Sediminicoccus rosea: one gene and its partner. The protein of the gene in region 2 interacts with the protein of the main gene of each other region in a pairwise test. Links are inferred from orthologs where the notes say so. Each region holds a gene or a part of one and is shown on either strand. Other genes may lie near its edges.

The links.
Region 1: the proteins of R9Z33_RS20850 (region 2) and R9Z33_RS08170 interact in binary tests that used the Escherichia coli proteins (3 or more experiments, as listed by UniProt). The link is inferred for Sediminicoccus rosea from one-to-one orthologs.

Annotation. Positions count from the first base shown.
Region 1 is NZ_CP137852.1:1,694,328-1,701,632, reverse strand. What follows is about bases 1,741-4,603. They hold R9Z33_RS08170 (ABC-F family ATP-binding cassette domain-containing protein), read right to left. Parts: upstream 4,175-4,603; coding sequence 2,306-4,174; downstream 1,741-2,305. Other genes in these bases: ndk (nucleoside-diphosphate kinase), read left to right, coding at 4,314-4,603; R9Z33_RS08175 (nucleoside deaminase), read right to left, coding at 1,869-2,309; R9Z33_RS08180 (glucokinase), read left to right, coding at 1,741-1,865. Outside these bases: R9Z33_RS08190 (GntR family transcriptional regulator), read left to right, coding at 1-109; R9Z33_RS08185 (HpcH/HpaI aldolase/citrate lyase family protein), read left to right, coding at 106-960; more of R9Z33_RS08180, read left to right, coding at 957-1,740; more of ndk, read left to right, coding at 4,604-4,736; R9Z33_RS08160 (potassium channel family protein), read right to left, coding at 4,834-5,511; R9Z33_RS08155 (aa3-type cytochrome c oxidase subunit IV), read right to left, coding at 5,531-5,689; purN (phosphoribosylglycinamide formyltransferase), read right to left, coding at 5,702-6,334; purM (phosphoribosylformylglycinamidine cyclo-ligase), read right to left, coding at 6,379-7,305. UniProt on the Escherichia coli protein: Genetic data indicate it may be involved in ribosome assembly or function.
Region 2 is NZ_CP137852.1:4,326,078-4,333,998, forward strand. Bases 3,641-7,119 are described here. They hold R9Z33_RS20850 (2-oxoglutarate dehydrogenase E1 component), read right to left. Parts: upstream 6,721-7,119; coding sequence 3,841-6,720; downstream 3,641-3,840. Other genes in these bases: odhB (2-oxoglutarate dehydrogenase complex dihydrolipoyllysine-residue succinyltransferase), read right to left, coding at 3,641-3,769; sucD (succinate--CoA ligase subunit alpha), read right to left, coding at 6,950-7,119. Outside these bases: R9Z33_RS20825 (efflux transporter outer membrane subunit), read right to left, coding at 1-785; R9Z33_RS20830 (hypothetical protein), read left to right, coding at 1,097-1,762; R9Z33_RS20835 (DUF1489 family protein), read left to right, coding at 1,808-2,230; R9Z33_RS20840 (hypothetical protein), read right to left, coding at 2,306-2,533; more of odhB, read right to left, coding at 2,537-3,640; more of sucD, read right to left, coding at 7,120-7,846; sucC (ADP-forming succinate--CoA ligase subunit beta), read right to left, coding at 7,851-7,921. UniProt on the Escherichia coli protein: E1 component of the 2-oxoglutarate dehydrogenase (OGDH) complex which catalyzes the decarboxylation of 2-oxoglutarate, the first step in the conversion of 2-oxoglutarate to succinyl-CoA and CO(2).

The DNA of each region.
Region 1 (7,305 bases), 2.6 Mb from region 2 along the record:
GCTGCGCGCGGGCGACCCCGACCGCGCCGAGGCGGAGTTCCGCCGCGTCATCCTCGACAGCGGCTTCCGCCGGCTCGGCCTCACCCCACCCGCTGGAATCCCCGCATGACCAAGCCCTGGCGCCTGCGCCGCTCCATGATGATCACCCCGGGCCACCGCCGCGAGCGGCTGGAAAAGGCCGCGACGCTCCAGGCCGACAGCCTGGCCTTCGACCTCGAGGATGGCGTGCCGCCCAGCCGCAAGGAGGAGGCGCGCGCCACCATCGCCGCCGTGCTGCGTGAGGTGAGCTTCGGAAGGCGCGAGCGCGCGGTGCGGATCAACGGCATCGGCACCGAGGATTTCGCCCGTGACCTCGCCGCCCTGCCGCTGGATCACCTGGATGCGCTGCTGGTGCCCAAGGTGGAGAGCGCCGCGCAGCTGCAGCAGCTCGACGCGACGCTGGCCGGGCGTGACATCGGAATCATCGCGACATTGGAAACCCCGCGCGGCGTGCTGAATGCGCTCGCCATCGCCGATGCCTCGCCCAACCTCGTCGGCATGTTCTTCGGCCCCGGCGACTACACGCTGCAGACCGGCGGCGCGCTCACCGCCCGCGCGCTGGAATTCCCACGCGCCACCATCGCCGCCGCCTGCGGCGCGGTCGGCATCCAGGCGATTGATGCGCCCTTCCTGCTGGGCCTGCGCGACGTGGAAGGCACGCATGCTGATGCCCTGGCCGCGAAGGAGCTGGGCTTCTCCGGCAAGGTGGTGTTCCATCCCGACCAGATCGCGCCGATCAACGCCGCCTTCACGCCCGATGCGGCGGAGGTGGCGAAGGCCCGCCGCTTCGTCGCCGCCTATCGCGAGGCGGCCGCGCGCGGCGAAGCGGTGGCGCTGGTGGATGGGGAGTTCATCGCGATGGACCTCGTGCCGCGGATGGAGCGCATCATCGCGCTCTCAGAGGAAGCGGCCGCGATTTGACGATTCTGATCGGCGATATCGGCGGCACCCAGGCCCGCTTCGCCCTCGCCGCAGGCGGGCGCTACGGCGCCGTGGTGGCGCAGCGCGTGGCGGATCACGCGACGCCGCTGGCCGCGATGCACGCCGCACTTGCCGCACTCGGCCCCGCCAACAGCGCCATCCTGGCCATCGCCGGCCCCATCGAGGGCGATCACGCGCGCCTCACCAATGGCGACTGGGCCTTCGACGCGCCCCTGCTCGCCGCCTCCCTCGGCCTCGCCTCGGTGCGCCTCGTCAACGACCTGGAGGCCATGGCCTGGGCACTCCCTGCCCTCACCCCGGCCGATCTCGAAACCTGGCAGGCTGGCGAGAGCCTGCCCGGCGCGCCCCAGGCCATCATCGCCCCCGGCACCGGGCTGGGCGTGGCCGGCTTCCTGCCTGGCCATGGCGCGCTCCCCACCGAGGCCGGCCATATGGGCTTCGCGCCCCGCGACGCGACGGAAGCCGCCTTGCTGGCCTGGCTCAGCGCGCGCCAGGGCGCCGTCTGCGCCGAGGATCTCTTGTCCGGCCTCGGCCTCGCCACCCTGCATGAGGGCATCGCCGAACTGCGCGGCATCGCCGTCCCGCCCCGCGACGGCCCCGAGATCAGCGCCGCAGCCGAAGCCGGCTGCCCGGTGGCGCGCGAGGCGCTGGCCATCTTCTGGCGCGGGCTCGCGGGTTTCTGCGGCGATGTGGCGCTGCTGCTGGGCGCACGCGGCGGCGTTTACCTGGCCGGCGGCGTGGCTCGCGCGCCGGCCGACCATGCCGCCTTCCTCGAACGCTTCCAGGACCGCCCCCGCATGCGCGCCTATCTCGCCCGCGTGCCGGTGCGGCGGATCACCCATCCGCAGCCGGGGCTGCTCGGCCTCGCGCAACTCGCCGGCTGAGGCCTATTCGGCGATATCCTCGGCCCAGACCGCAGGCTTCTCGCGCTGGAAGCGCAGCATCAGTTCGAGGCAGCGTGGATCATCCAGCACCAGCACCTCCACGCCGCGTGCGCGGAGGAACTCCTCATTGCCGCCGAAGCTGCGGTTCTCGCCGATGACCACGCGCGGGATCTTGAACTGCACGATGGTGCCCGCGCACATCATGCAGGGGCTGAGCGTGGTGTAGAGCGTGGTGCCGCGATAGCTGGCCCGCCGCCCAGCCTGGCGCAGGCAGTCCATCTCGCCATGCGCGATCGGGTCGCCCTGCTGGACGCGGCGGTTGTGGCCGCGCGCCACCACGCGCCCCTCCTCCACCAGCACCGCGCCGATCGGCACGCCGCCCTCGGCGAAGCCCTGCTCCGCCTCGGCGATGGCCTCGCAGAGGAAGGAATGGTCCGTGCTCACGCCGCCTCCAGCTTCTCCGTGATCTCGAGCCATTCCAGCTCCAGCCGCTCCACCTCCTTGGCGATGGCGGCGCGGCGGGCGGTGGCGCGGGCGATCAGGTCGGTCTTGTTGCGCTCATAAAGCCTGGGATCGGCCAGCGCCGTCTCGATCACCTTCGCCTCGTCATTCAGCTTTGCAAGCGTGACCTCGATGCCCTTCAGCCTTGCGCGCAGCGGCGCATGCGCGGCGCGCGCCTCCACACCCGCGACGCGCCCCTGCTTGCGGTCATCCTTCTTCTCCTCGCGCCGGGCCGCCGCCGCCGTGCGGCCGCCCAGCTGCGCGCGGTAGTCATCGAGGTCGCCGTCGAAGGGCGTCACCTTGCCGCCCGCCACCAGCCAGAGCCGGTCCGCCACCAGCTCCACCAGATGCGGATCGTGGCTGATCAGCACGACCGCGCCCTCGTAATCGGCCAGCGCCTTCACCAGCGCCTCGCGCGCATCGATGTCGAGGTGGTTGGTCGGCTCGTCGAGGATGAGCATGTGCGGCGCGTCGCGCGTCGTCAGCGCCATCAGCAGCCGCGCCTTCTCGCCGCCCGAGAGCCCCTTCACCGGCGTCTCCGCCCGCTCGGAATCCAGCCCGAAGCGCGCGAGCTGCGAACGGCATTGCCCCGCCGTCGCCTTCGGCAGCGCATCCATCATGTGGCTGAGCGGCGTGCCCTCCAGGTCGAGGTCATCCTCCTGGTGCTGCGCGAAGTAACCCACGCGCATCCGCCGGTCCCGGTGCACCTCGCCCGAGAGCGGGTTGAGCCGCCCGGCCAGCACCTTGGCCAGGGTGGATTTGCCGTTGCCATTGGCGCCCAGCAGCGCGATCCGGTCCTCCTGATCAATCCGGATGTCGAGGTCGCGCAGCACCACATGATTGCCATAGCCCGCCCGCCCGCGGCTGACGGTCAGGATGGGCGGCGGCAATTGCCCGGGCTGCGGGAACTGGAAGCGCGTCGCCACATCCTCGATCACGCTTTCCAGCGCGGGCAGGCGCTCCAACGCCTTGAGGCGGGACTGCGCCTGGCGGGCCTTGGTCGCCTTGGCGCGGAAGCGGTCCACGAAGGCCTGCATATGCGCGCGCTGCGCCGCGATGCGCGCATTCTGCGCCACCACCTGCGCCGCGCGCTCGGTCCGCACGCGGACGAAATTGTCAAAATTGCCCGGGTAGAGCGTGATCTTCTGCCGATCCAGATGCGCGATGGAATCCACGCAGCGCTCCAGCAGCCCCCGGTCATGGCTGATGATGATGGCCGCCCCGGAGAAGCGTTGGATCCAGCCCTCCAGCCACATCGCGGCTTCGAGGTCGAGGTGGTTGGTCGGCTCGTCCAGCAGCAGCAGGTCGGGCTCGAGGAACAGCGCGCGGGCCAGGCTCACGCGCATCCGCCAGCCGCCCGAGAATTCGGAGCTGGGCCGCTGCTGCGCCTCCGCGTCGAAGCCGAGGCCGGCCAGGATGGTGGCGGCCCGCGCCGGCGCCGCATCGGCCTGGATGGCGAGCAGCCGCTCATGGATCTCGCCCGCGCGGACCGGCTCGGGGTGGCTGTCCAGCTCGGCGAGCAGGGCGGCACGCTCGGTATCCGCCTCCAGCACGATGTCGAGCAGCGCGGTCTCGCCCGCCGGGGTCTCCTGCGCCACATGGCCCATGCGGGCGCGCTGGGCGATGCGGATCTCCCCGCCATCGGGCTGGATGTCGCCCAGGATGGCCTTGATCAGGGTGGATTTCCCCGCGCCATTGCGCCCGACGAGCCCGATCTTGCGGCCGGTGTCCACCTGCAGCGAGGCGCCCTCCATCAAGGGGCGGCCGGCCATGCGGATGGTCAGGTCTTGGATGGTCAGGACGGTCATGCCGGCGGTTTAGACGGGAATCAGGTGCGGCGACATGCCCGATATGCGAAGGCCGCCCCGCGAATGATGCCGATCAGGGCTTGCGTCCGCGCCCGGGCTTGGGCAATTGCCCCCCACATCACGTCAAGGGACGCAATTCATGGCCATCGAACGCACCTTCAGCATCATCAAGCCCGACGCCACGCGCCGCAACCTGACCGGCGCCATCAACGCCGTCTATGAGAAGGCCGGCCTGCGCATCATCGCGCAGAAGCGCATCTGGATGAGCCGCCAGCACGCCAAGAAGTTCTACGAGGTGCATGCCGCCCGCCCCTTCTACAATGACCTGGTGGACTTCATGGTCTCCGGCCCCGTGGTCGTGCAGGTGCTGGAAGGCGAGAACGCCGTGCAGGCCCACCGCGACCTGATGGGCGCCACCAACCCGGCCAACGCCGCCGAGGGCACCATCCGCAAGATGTTCGCCGAGAGCATCGAGGCGAACAGCGTGCATGGCAGCGACAGCCTGGAGAATGCCGCGATCGAGATCGCCTATTTCTTCGCGGGCTGCGAACTGGTCGGCTGAGCCGGCCCACCGCGCCTGTCGGAAAGGCCGGGCGGAAGCGCCCGGCCTTTTTCATGCCCGCACGCCGTCCCGGCTCATTTCCCCACGCCGTCCCGGCTCACTTCCCCACGCCGTCCCGGCGATGCGCGATCTCCAGCGACACCAGCCGCGCCAGCAGGATGGCGATGTAGAGCTGGCCGATCAGCGCCTCCAGAATGGCGAGCGCGCGCGCGAGCGGATGCACCGGCACCACATCGCCATAGCCTGTCGTCGTCAGCGTCACGAAGCTGAAGAACAGGTGGCCCGCCACCCGCCCCGGCTCCGGCGCCACGCCATTGTACTGAAAGGCGCCGGGATCGAGCGCCGAGACCAGGTCATAAAGGCAGGCGAAGACGATGCCGACCAGCAGATAGGCCGCGATCGCGCCCTCGATCCGGCGGGTGGTGACGCGCCCGGCCGCGAAGACCTGCACGAGGATCGCGGCGATCAGCACGGAGAGGGAGAGCGCCGCCGCCCCCGCGGCGACCAGCCCTGGCGGCCCGCCGGGCAGGCCAAGCGCCAGCCCCTGCAACCCCGCCCCGGTCAGCAGCGCGACGATGACAAGATGGCGGCCCCGCTGGCGGGCCGAATCGAGGCAGAACAACCCCGCCAGGATCACCACCTGCAGGCCGATCGCCATGCCGTAGTTGGGCAGCACGCCCAACTCGACCAGCGGCTTCACCACCAGCAGGAGAAGGACAAGGGCCAGCAGGAGGGGATGCAGCGCGTTCTCGCCGCGCGGCAGGGCCCAGTTCATCCCGCGGCCCGCAAAGGCCTCAGCCGAAGAAGAGGTAGAGCGCGACCAGCAGCACGATCGTGGCGCCGATGCCCCATTTGGACGCGGTCATGAAGCCGTCATACATGGCGCGGCGCTCGTCCATGATGTCCGCGGCCTTCACTTCGACCATCTCGATGCTCATCGGCTGTTCGGCCATGCCTGTTGTTCCTCAATCACGTGGCGCTTGTGTAGAAACTGCCGCGCCGGCCGGCAAGGGGTTCACGAGGCGCCCGCGCGCATCCGCCGCCGCCACATAGGCGCGCCCCCCCTGCACCCGCACCCGGCCCGCCGCGAGCCAGGCCAGCGCCGCCGGATAAAGGCGGTGCTCCTGCTCCAGCACGCGGGCGGCCAGCGTCTCCTCCGTGTCGTGCATCTGCACCGGCACGGCGGCCTGCGCCAGGATCGGCCCCTCATCCACCCCGGCGCTCACCAGATGGACGGTGCAGCCATGCAGGCGCACGCCGCCCGCCAGCGCGCGGGCATGGGTGTCGAGCCCCGGGAAGCTCGGCAGCAGGGAGGGATGGATGTTGATCATCCGCCCCTCCCAGGCCGCGACGAAGCCCGGCGTCAGCACCCGCATGAAGCCTGCCAGCGCCAGGATCTCGATCCCCTGCGCCGCCAGCACCCCGGCCAGCTCCGCCTCGAAATCCTCGCGCGTGCGGCCGCGGCTGGGCACCACCATGGCAGGGGCGCCCATGTCCCGCGCGCGGTCGAGGCCGCCGGCATCCGCCCGGTTGGAGAGGACGAGGGCGATCTCGGCCGGGTAGTCGGGATGCGCCGCCGCCTCCAGCAGCGCCACCATGTTGGAGCCGCGGCCGGAGATCAGGATGGCGACGCGCGGGCGGCTCACAGCCCGATCGTGCCTTGCAGCGTGACTTCGGCCTCGCCCGTCGCGGGAACCAAGCGCCCGATGCGGAAGGCCGCCTCGCCGGAGGCGGTCAGGTGCGAGAGCACCGCCTCGGCCTCCGCCGCAGCCACCACGCAGACCATGCCGAGCCCGCAATTGAAGACGCGCAGCATCTCCGCCTCCGCCACGCCGCCCGCCTTGGCGAGCCAGGAGAAGACCGCCGGCACGGGCCAGGAGCCGGCCTCGACCTCGGCCGCCACGCCCTCGGGCAGCACGCGGGGCAGGTTGCCCGGCAGCCCGCCGCCCGTGATATGCGCCGCCGCCTTGAGCAGCCCCGCGCGGTGCAGCGCCAGCAGCGGCTTCACATAGATGCGCGTCGGCGCCAGCAGCGCCTCGCCGAGCGAGAGGCCCGGCGCGAAGGGCGCCGGATCTGTGAGTGCCAGGCCCGAGGCCGCGATCACCCGCCGCACCAGCGAGAAGCCGTTGGAATGCACGCCGGAGGAGGCAAGCCCGATCAGCACGTCGCCCGGCCCGACATCCCGGGGCAGCAGCGCGCCGCGCTCGGCGGCCCCCACCGAGAAACCGGCCAGGTCATAGTCGCCGCCGTGGTACATGCCCGGCATCTCGGCCGTCTCGCCGCCGACCAGCGCGCAGCCCGCCTGGCGGCAGCCCTCGGCGATGCCGGAGACGACCTCGGCCGCCTGCGCCACGTCGAGCTTGCCCGTCGCGAAGTAGTCCAGGAAGAAGAGCGGCTCGCCCCCCTGCACGATCAGGTCGTTCACGCACATGGCAACGAGGTCGATGCCGACCTTGCCATGGATGCCCGCCTCGATCGCGAGGCGCAGCTTGGTGCCGACGCCATCGGTGGAGGAGATCAGCACGGGGTCGGTGAAGCCCGCCGCCTTGAGGTCGAACAGCGCGCCGAA
Region 2 (7,921 bases):
TCGGCCGGCGTGACGCCGAGCAGCACGGCGAGCGCGTTGCGCGCGCGCTCGATCTGCGCCTCGAGGCCGGGCACCAGCGCCTCGGTCCCGGCCAGCTGGGACTGCGCCTGGTCGGGGTCGCGCTCGCTCGTCGCACCCTCGCGGAAGCGGACGCGGGCGATGCGCAGCGACTGCCGCTGCAGGTTGATGTTGGCCTTGGTGATGGCGAGCCGCGCTTCCAGCCCGCGCAGGTTCACATAGGTCGCCGCCGTGTCGCTCAGCAGGCTGACCATCGCGTTGTCGTAATCGGCGATGGAGGCGACGAGGTCGGAATCGGATGCCTCGATGGCGCGGCGGAAGCGGCCCCAGAAATCAATCTCCCAGGCGGCGGTGATGCCGGCGCGGCCGAGATTGTAGCCCCGCGTGCCGCCAGTGATGGCGCCCGAATTGTTGCTGGTGGCGCGCTCGGTCAGCAGCAGCCCATAGGCCTGCTGCTGCTGCGGGTAATAGGCGCCGACCGTCGCGGCCAGCACGGCGCGGGCCTGCAGCACGCGCACGCCGGCGCGCTGGAGGGTAAGGTTCTGCGCCGCTGCCGTCTCGATCAGGCGGTTCAGCGTCGGGTCGTTCAGGCTGCGCCACCAGGCGGTGTCCGCCGGCGGGCAGGTGGTGGTGGCGGTCGGCACGCAGCGCGTGGCCGGGATGTTCGGGCCGGCGGCCCAGCTGGTGTCAAGCTGCGCGGGCGGGCGGGAGAAATCCGGCCCCACCATGGTGCAGCCGCCGAGCAAAGGAACCGCCAGGGCGAGCATGCCCCAGCGACGCGCGGCGGGGGCGGGTTTCGCGAATCGCGCGGGGCGCCGCGGCAAATTTTCATCAGACGGCACGGGCACCCATCCTCGCTCGAATCATTCACGTCCCGCGCGACGATATGGACCAACCGCCCGGCTGAGAAGGCCTATCATGCGGCAAGTGTCTTCATCGCGCGTTAATCCTGTGTGGCGATGATCGGCGTGTGGAACCGCTCACCGCCATCCCTCCATCACCGGCCGCTTCCCCTGGCCTTGCCCCGGCGGCCCAACCCGCGGCGCGAGCCCGCCAGCCCCTGCCGGGCGGCTTCGCCGTGGCCCTCGCCACCGCACAGGAGGCCACGCCCCGCGTGCGGGGCGTGGCGCTGTCCGGCGTAGGGCCACGCCCCTGGGAGGCCGCGCCCAACCCCGAATTCCGCCAGCGCATCGCCCAGGCCGAACGCAGCGCCGAGCATGCGCGGGATGGCTATGGCGTGCGCAACCCGCGCTCCGGCGCGCTCGGCCGCTACCAGTTCCTGCCCAGCAGCCTGCTCGACCTGGGCTGGAGGAACGCGCAGGGGCAATGGACCGCGCTGGCCGAACGGCACGGCGTGCGCAGCGAGGCCGATTTCCTCGCCAATCCCGCCGCGCAGGAGGCCGCGATGTCCCACTTCCTCCGCCGGGTCGAGGTGCAGCTGGAGCGCAATGGCGTGATGACGCGCCAGGGCGGCAGCGTGCGCGGGCTGAACGGCCAGGAGATCAGCCTGAGCGAGGGCGGCATGGTCGCCGCCGCGCATCGCCGCGGCTCGGGCATGCTGGCGCGCTACCTGGCGCATCGCAGCAACACGCCGGATGCCCCGCTCTCGGCGCGGGAGCGCGCGGCCTTCCAGGCGGTGGAGCGGCGGCTGCAGGATTTCGGCCAGGTGGCCTATGCCAGCCTGCGGCCGCAGCCCAACCGGGCGCTCGCCGCGGCGCCGGCGGCCACCACGCCGCCCTCGTAACATCAGAGCTTGCCCGACTCGCCACCCGGGCCACATGCAGGGGCGATGCTGCATATGCTGAAGCTTTCCGTCGGCCCCAAGGATGTGGCGCAACTGCGCGCCATCCAGAAGCTGCGCGCCGTGGCCGACCCGCCGCTGCGCCATCAGACGCGCATGATGCCCAAGCGCCGCGAGGAGGTCCTCGATGGCGGCAGCATCTACTGGGTGGTTTCGGGCTTCCTGCAGGTGCGGCAGCGCATCCTCGACATCATCGAGGACCAGTGGGATGACGGCACGCCCTGCGCCGGGCTGGTGCTGGATCCGAAGCTGGTGATGGTGGAGGCCCGGGCCACCAAGGCATTCCAGGGCTGGCGCTACCTGTCGCCGGAAGACGCCCCGCCGGATGTTGTCGAGGGGGTCGCTGCTTCCGGCATGGAGGCCCTGCCTCCGGCGCTGAGGGCCGCGCTCCGGGAAGCAAGGCTGATCTAATTCCCGCGGTCCGGGGCCAAGGGTCTTCGCCCCCGGGGCCCCGGCGGGTCCTGGGCGGAGCTCTGGAACTTGCCCCTAGAATTCCCGCCGCGGCGGCCGGCGGTCCCGCGGCGGCGGCGCCGGCTGCGCCAGATCCGCCTCGAGTTCCTTGATCTTCGCCTTCACGGAGTCGCGCAGCGCGGGGGTGGCATGCGCCTTCATCCCCGCCAGCACTTCCTTCAGGTCGCGCAGCTGCTTTTCCTTCTCCGGCCGGGTGCGAGAGATGGGCCGGTTGTCGCTGAGCTGGCCTTCGCGCGAACGCATGCCTCAGACCCCCAGCATCAGGCGGCGCGGATCCTCGATCGCTTCCTTCACGCGGACGAGGAAGGAGACGGCCTCCTTCCCATCCACGATCCGGTGATCGTAGGACATGGCGAGATACATCATCGGGCGGATCTCGATGGACTTGCCCACGGCCATCGGGCGGTCCTGGATCTTGTGCATGCCGAGGATGCCCGACTGCGGCGGATTCAGGATCGGCGTGGACATCAGCGAGCCGTAGATGCCGCCATTGGTGATGGTGAAGCTGCCGCCCGCCATCTCCTCCAGCTTGAGCTGGCCGTCGCGCACGCGCTTGCCGAAATCGGCGATGCGCTTCTCGATCTCGGCAAAGCCCATGGTGTCCGCGTTGCGCAGCACGGGCACGACGAGGCCCGAAGGCCCGCCGACCGCGATGCCCATATGGACGAAGTTGCGGTAGATGACCTCATCGCCCTCGATCTCGGCGTTGACTGCCGGGAATTCCTGCAGCGCCGCGACGCAGGCCTTCACGAAGAAGCTCATGAAGCCGAGCTTCACGCCGTGACGCTTCTCGAAATGGTCCTTGTATTCGGCGCGCAGGCCCATGACCGCGCCCATATCCACCTCGTTGAAGGTGGTGAGCATGGCGGCGGTGTTCTGCGCCTCCTTCAGGCGGCGCGCGATGGTGGCGCGCAGGCGCGTCATCTTCACGCGCTCCTCGCCGGCTTCCAGCGAGCGCGCGGGCTTGGCCGCGACGGGGGCGGAAGCGGCGGCAGGGCGGCTCAGGAAGTCGAGCACATCGCCCTTGGCGATCCGGCCATCCTTGGCGGAACCGGCGCCGATCTGCGCGGGGCTGACGTTGTTCTCGGCCATCAGCTTGGCCGCGGCCGGCAGCGGCGCAGGGGCGGCGGCCGGGGCATGGCCGCCCGGGGCGGCGCCATGCACCTCGGAGGCCGCGACCGAGCCACCCCCGGTGCCGACCGGCTTGGCAGCGGCGGTGGGCGGCGCGGCGGGCTTGCCGGCGCCGGCGGCGATGCTGCCGAGCACGGCGCCCGGCTCGACCTCGGCGCCGGTCTGGGCGGCGATGGCCTCCAGCACGCCGGCGGCGGGCGCGTTCACCTCGACCGTGACCTTGTCGGTTTCGAGTTCGACGAGCGGCTCGTCGGCGGCCACCGCCTCACCGGCCTGCTTGAGCCAACGCGCGACGGTCGCGGTGCTGACGCTTTCACCCAGGGTGGGCACGAGAATGTCGGTTGCCATGGTTTTCCGCTTTTTCCTGGAACTCGTCTTAATCCATCAGGCCCGGGGCGTCAGGCCCCGGGCGTCATCGTTCAGAGACCCAGCGCCTGGCGCACCAGCGCATCCTGCTGGGTCTGGTGCACCTTGGCGAGGCCGGTGGCCGGGCTCGCCGCCTCCTCGCGGCCGATGAAGACCGGGCGGCGGCCGGTGGCGCCGAGGTCGCTCAGCACCTTCTCGATCCGGCGGTCCACGAAATGCCAGGCGCCCATGTTCTCGGGCTCCTCCTGGCACCAGACGATCTCGGCGTTCTTGTAGGGCGCCAGCGCCAGGGCCAGGCTGTTGGCCGGGAAGGGGTAGAGCTGCTCGAGGCGGATCAGCGCCACGTCGTTCACGCCCTTCTCGCGCCGCTCCTGCAGCAGGTCGTAATAGACCTTGCCGGTGCAGAGGACGACGCGCTTCACGCGCTCTTCCGGAGCGATCGCGTCCACCTCGGGGATCACGTAGCGGAAGGCCGAGCCAGGGCCGAATTCGGCCAGGCTGCTGACCGCGAGCTTGTGGCGCAGCAGCGATTTCGGCGTCATCACCACCAGCGGCTTGCGGTAGTTCGCCTTGAGCTGGCGGCGCAGCGCGTGGAAGTAGTTGGCGGGCGTGGTGAAGTTGCAGATGCGCATGTTGCGCTCGGCGCAGAGCTGCAGGTAGCGCTCGGGCCGCGCGGAGGAATGCTCGGGCCCCTGCCCCTCATGCCCGTGCGGCAGCAGCATGACGAGGCCCGACATGCGCAGCCACTTCGTCTCGCCCGAGGCGATGAACTGGTCGATGATGACCTGGGCGCCGTTCGCGAAGTCGCCGAACTGCGCCTCCCACAGCACCAGCGTCTTGGGGTCGGCCAGCGAATAGCCGTAGTCGAAGCCGAGGACGCCGGCCTCGCTGAGCAGGGAGTTGAAGGCCTCGAAGCGGGCCTGACCCTCACGGATGTGGTTCAGCGGCGCGTATTCGCGCTGGTCGGTCTGGTCCACCAGCACGCAATGGCGGTGGCTGAAGGTGCCACGCTGCACATCCTCGCCCGAGAGGCGGACACGATGGCCTTCCAGCAGGAGGGTGCCGAAGGCCAGCGCCTCGCCGGTCGCCCAGTCCAGGCCTTCGCCGGTCTCGATCGCGGTCTTCTTGGCTTCGAGCTGGCGGACGATCTTGGAATTGGCGTTGAAATCGGCCGGCACGCGGCAGAGCGCGCCGCCCACCTCGCGCAGCGTGTCGAGGCTCACGGCGGTGTCGTGCAGCTGCTCCACCTGGTCGGTGCTGCCCACGGCCTTGAGGCCGGACCAATGCCCCTCCAGCCAGTCCGCCTTGTTGGGCTTGAAGCTGGCGGCGGCCTCGAAGGCTTCCTCCAGCTTGGCATTGAAGGCGTCCTGGATGGCCTGCGCGTCCTCGGCGGTCACCGAACCCTCGGCGGCCAGGCGCTCGGCATAGAGGGTCCGCGTCGTCTTCATCTGGCGGATGCGGCTGTACATGGTGGGCTGCGTGAAGGCGGGCTCGTCGCTCTCGTTATGGCCGTGGCGGCGATAGCAGACGATGTCGAGCACGATGTCCGCCTGGAAGCGCATGCGGAACTCGGCGCAGAGCTGCGCGCACCACACCACCGCCTCGGGGTCGTCGCCATTCACATGCAGGATCGGCGCCTGGATCGCCTTGGCCACGTCGGTGCAGTAGAGGCCGGAATAGGCATGCGCCGGCACGGTGGTGAAGCCGATCTGGTTGTTGGTGACGATGTGGATCGTGCCGCCCGTGCGGTAGCCGATGAGCTGGCTCATCGCCAGCGTCTCATAGACCAGGCCTTGGCCGGCGAAGGCGGCGTCGCCATGCAGCAGGATGCCCATGACGCTGCTGCGCGTCTTCACATCGCCCGCCATGTCCTGCCGCGCGCGCACCTTGCCCGCGACGACGGGGTTCACCGCCTCGAGGTGCGAGGGGTTCGGCTGGAGGGACAGGTGGACCTTGCGGCCCTCGATCTCGACATCGGTCGAGGTGCCGAGGTGGTACTTCACATCGCCCGAGCCCTGCACATCATCGGGCTTGAAGGACGATCCCTTGAACTCCGAGAAGACCTGCATGTAGGGCTTCTTCACGACGTTCACGAGCATGTTCAGCCGCCCGCGATGCGCCATGCCGATGGCGATTTCCTTCACGCCCTCGCGCGCCGCGGTCTCGATCACGGTCTGTACGGCGGGGATGGTGCTCTCGCCGCCCTCCAGGCCGAAACGCTTGGTGCCGACATACTTCTTCGCGCAGAAGGCCTCGAAGCCCTCGGCCTCGGTGAGCTGCAGCAGGATCTGGCGCTTCTGGGCCGGGGTGAAGCCGGTCACCCAAGGCGCGCCCTCGACGCGCTGCTGGATCCAGGACTTCTGGTCCGGATCCTGGATGTGCATGAACTCGACGCCGATCGGACCGCAATAGGTGGCGCGGACGCGCTGCATGATCTCACGCACCGTGGCGGTCTCGAGGCCGAGCACGTTGTCGATGAAGATGCGGCGGTCGAGATCGGCCTCGGAGAAGCCCCAGAAGGCGGCGGAAAGCTCGGGGTGGGCCGGCGGCACCTGCAGGCCCAGCGGGTCCAGCTTCGCTTCCAGATGGCCACGCACGCGGTAGGAGCGGATGAGCATCAGGGCCCGGATGCTGTCCAGCACGGCGCGCCGGGTTTCCTCGGGGTCGGTCGCGCGGGCCTGGCCGGCGGCGCCGCCCTTGGGCGCGGGCTTCGCTTCCTCGGGCGGCGCGAAGCCACCGCGCGGCCGCGGCGCCCAGGAGGCGCCCATGGCATCCGTCAGGACGGCGCGGGCGTCATCGTTCAGCGCGGCGAAAAGCTCGGCGAAGGAAGGGTCCACGGAGCCGGGATTCTCGACCCAGCGGGCGTAGGTGTCAGCGAGATAGGCGGCATTGGCCCCGTTCATCGCGCTCGCGAGGATGTCCACTCCGGCCATTCTTTTTCCACGGGCGCGTCTTGCGGCGGCCCGGCCCTTCCTTGTTCACGGCATTCCAGCCTCAGCCTGAGGCTGGGCGGATTCCGGTGAACATAGACCTAAGGATGGGACAGGGGCAGCCCCTCTCCGCATGGGAGAGTTGAGGAAATCGGCGTTCTGAAAGAGCAATGAAAACAACGAAAAAGGGCCGGACGAATCCGGCCCTTTCCTGACTTTCAAACTCGGAAATTCAGCCCTTGAGGGCGCGCACCATGGTCGAGCCCAGGCTCGCCGGCGTGTCGGCGATATGGATGCCCGCCTCGGCCATCGCCGCCATCTTGGCGGCCGCCGTGTCCTTGCCGCCCGAGATAACCGCGCCCGCATGGCCCATGCGGCGGCCCGGAGGCGCCGTGGCGCCGGCGATGAAGCCCACCACCGGCTTGTTCGGCTTGCCCGGCCCGAAATTCTCGGACTTCAGGAACTCCGCCGCCTGGATTTCCGACTGGCCGCCGATCTCGCCGATCATGATGATGGACTTGGTCTCGTCATCCGCCAGGAACAGCTCCAGCACGTCGATGAAATCCATGCCCTTCACCGGGTCACCGCCGATGCCGACGCAGGAGGACTGGCCGAGGCCCGCCGCCGTCGTCTGCGCCACCGCCTCATAGGTCAGCGTGCCCGAGCGGGAGACAATGCCCACCGAGCCGCGGCGGTGGATATGGCCCGGCATGATGCCGATCTTGCAGGCATCCGGCGTGATCACGCCCGGGCAGTTCGGCCCGATCAGGAGCGAGGAGGAGCCATCCAGCGCGCGCTTCACCTTCACCATGTCGAGCACGGGGATGCCCTCGGTGATGCAGATGATCAGCGGCATCTCGGCATCGATGGCTTCCAGGATGGAGTCCGCCGCGAAGGCCGCCGGCACGTAGATGACCGAGGCATTGGCGCCGGTCGCTTCCTTGCACTCGGCCACCGTGTTGAAGACCGGCAGGTTGAGCGTGGGGTGCATGGTGCCGCCCTTGCCCGGGGTCACGCCGCCCACATAGGTGGAGCCGTAGGCGATGCCCTGGCTCGCGTGGAAGGTGCCCTGCGCGCCGGTGAAGCCCTGCGTCATCACGCGCGTGTTCTTGTCAACGAGAATGGCCATGGACTTAAGCCCCCTTCACGGCGGCGACGGCCTTCTGGGCAGCGTCGGCAAGGTTGTCGGCCGCGATGATCGCGA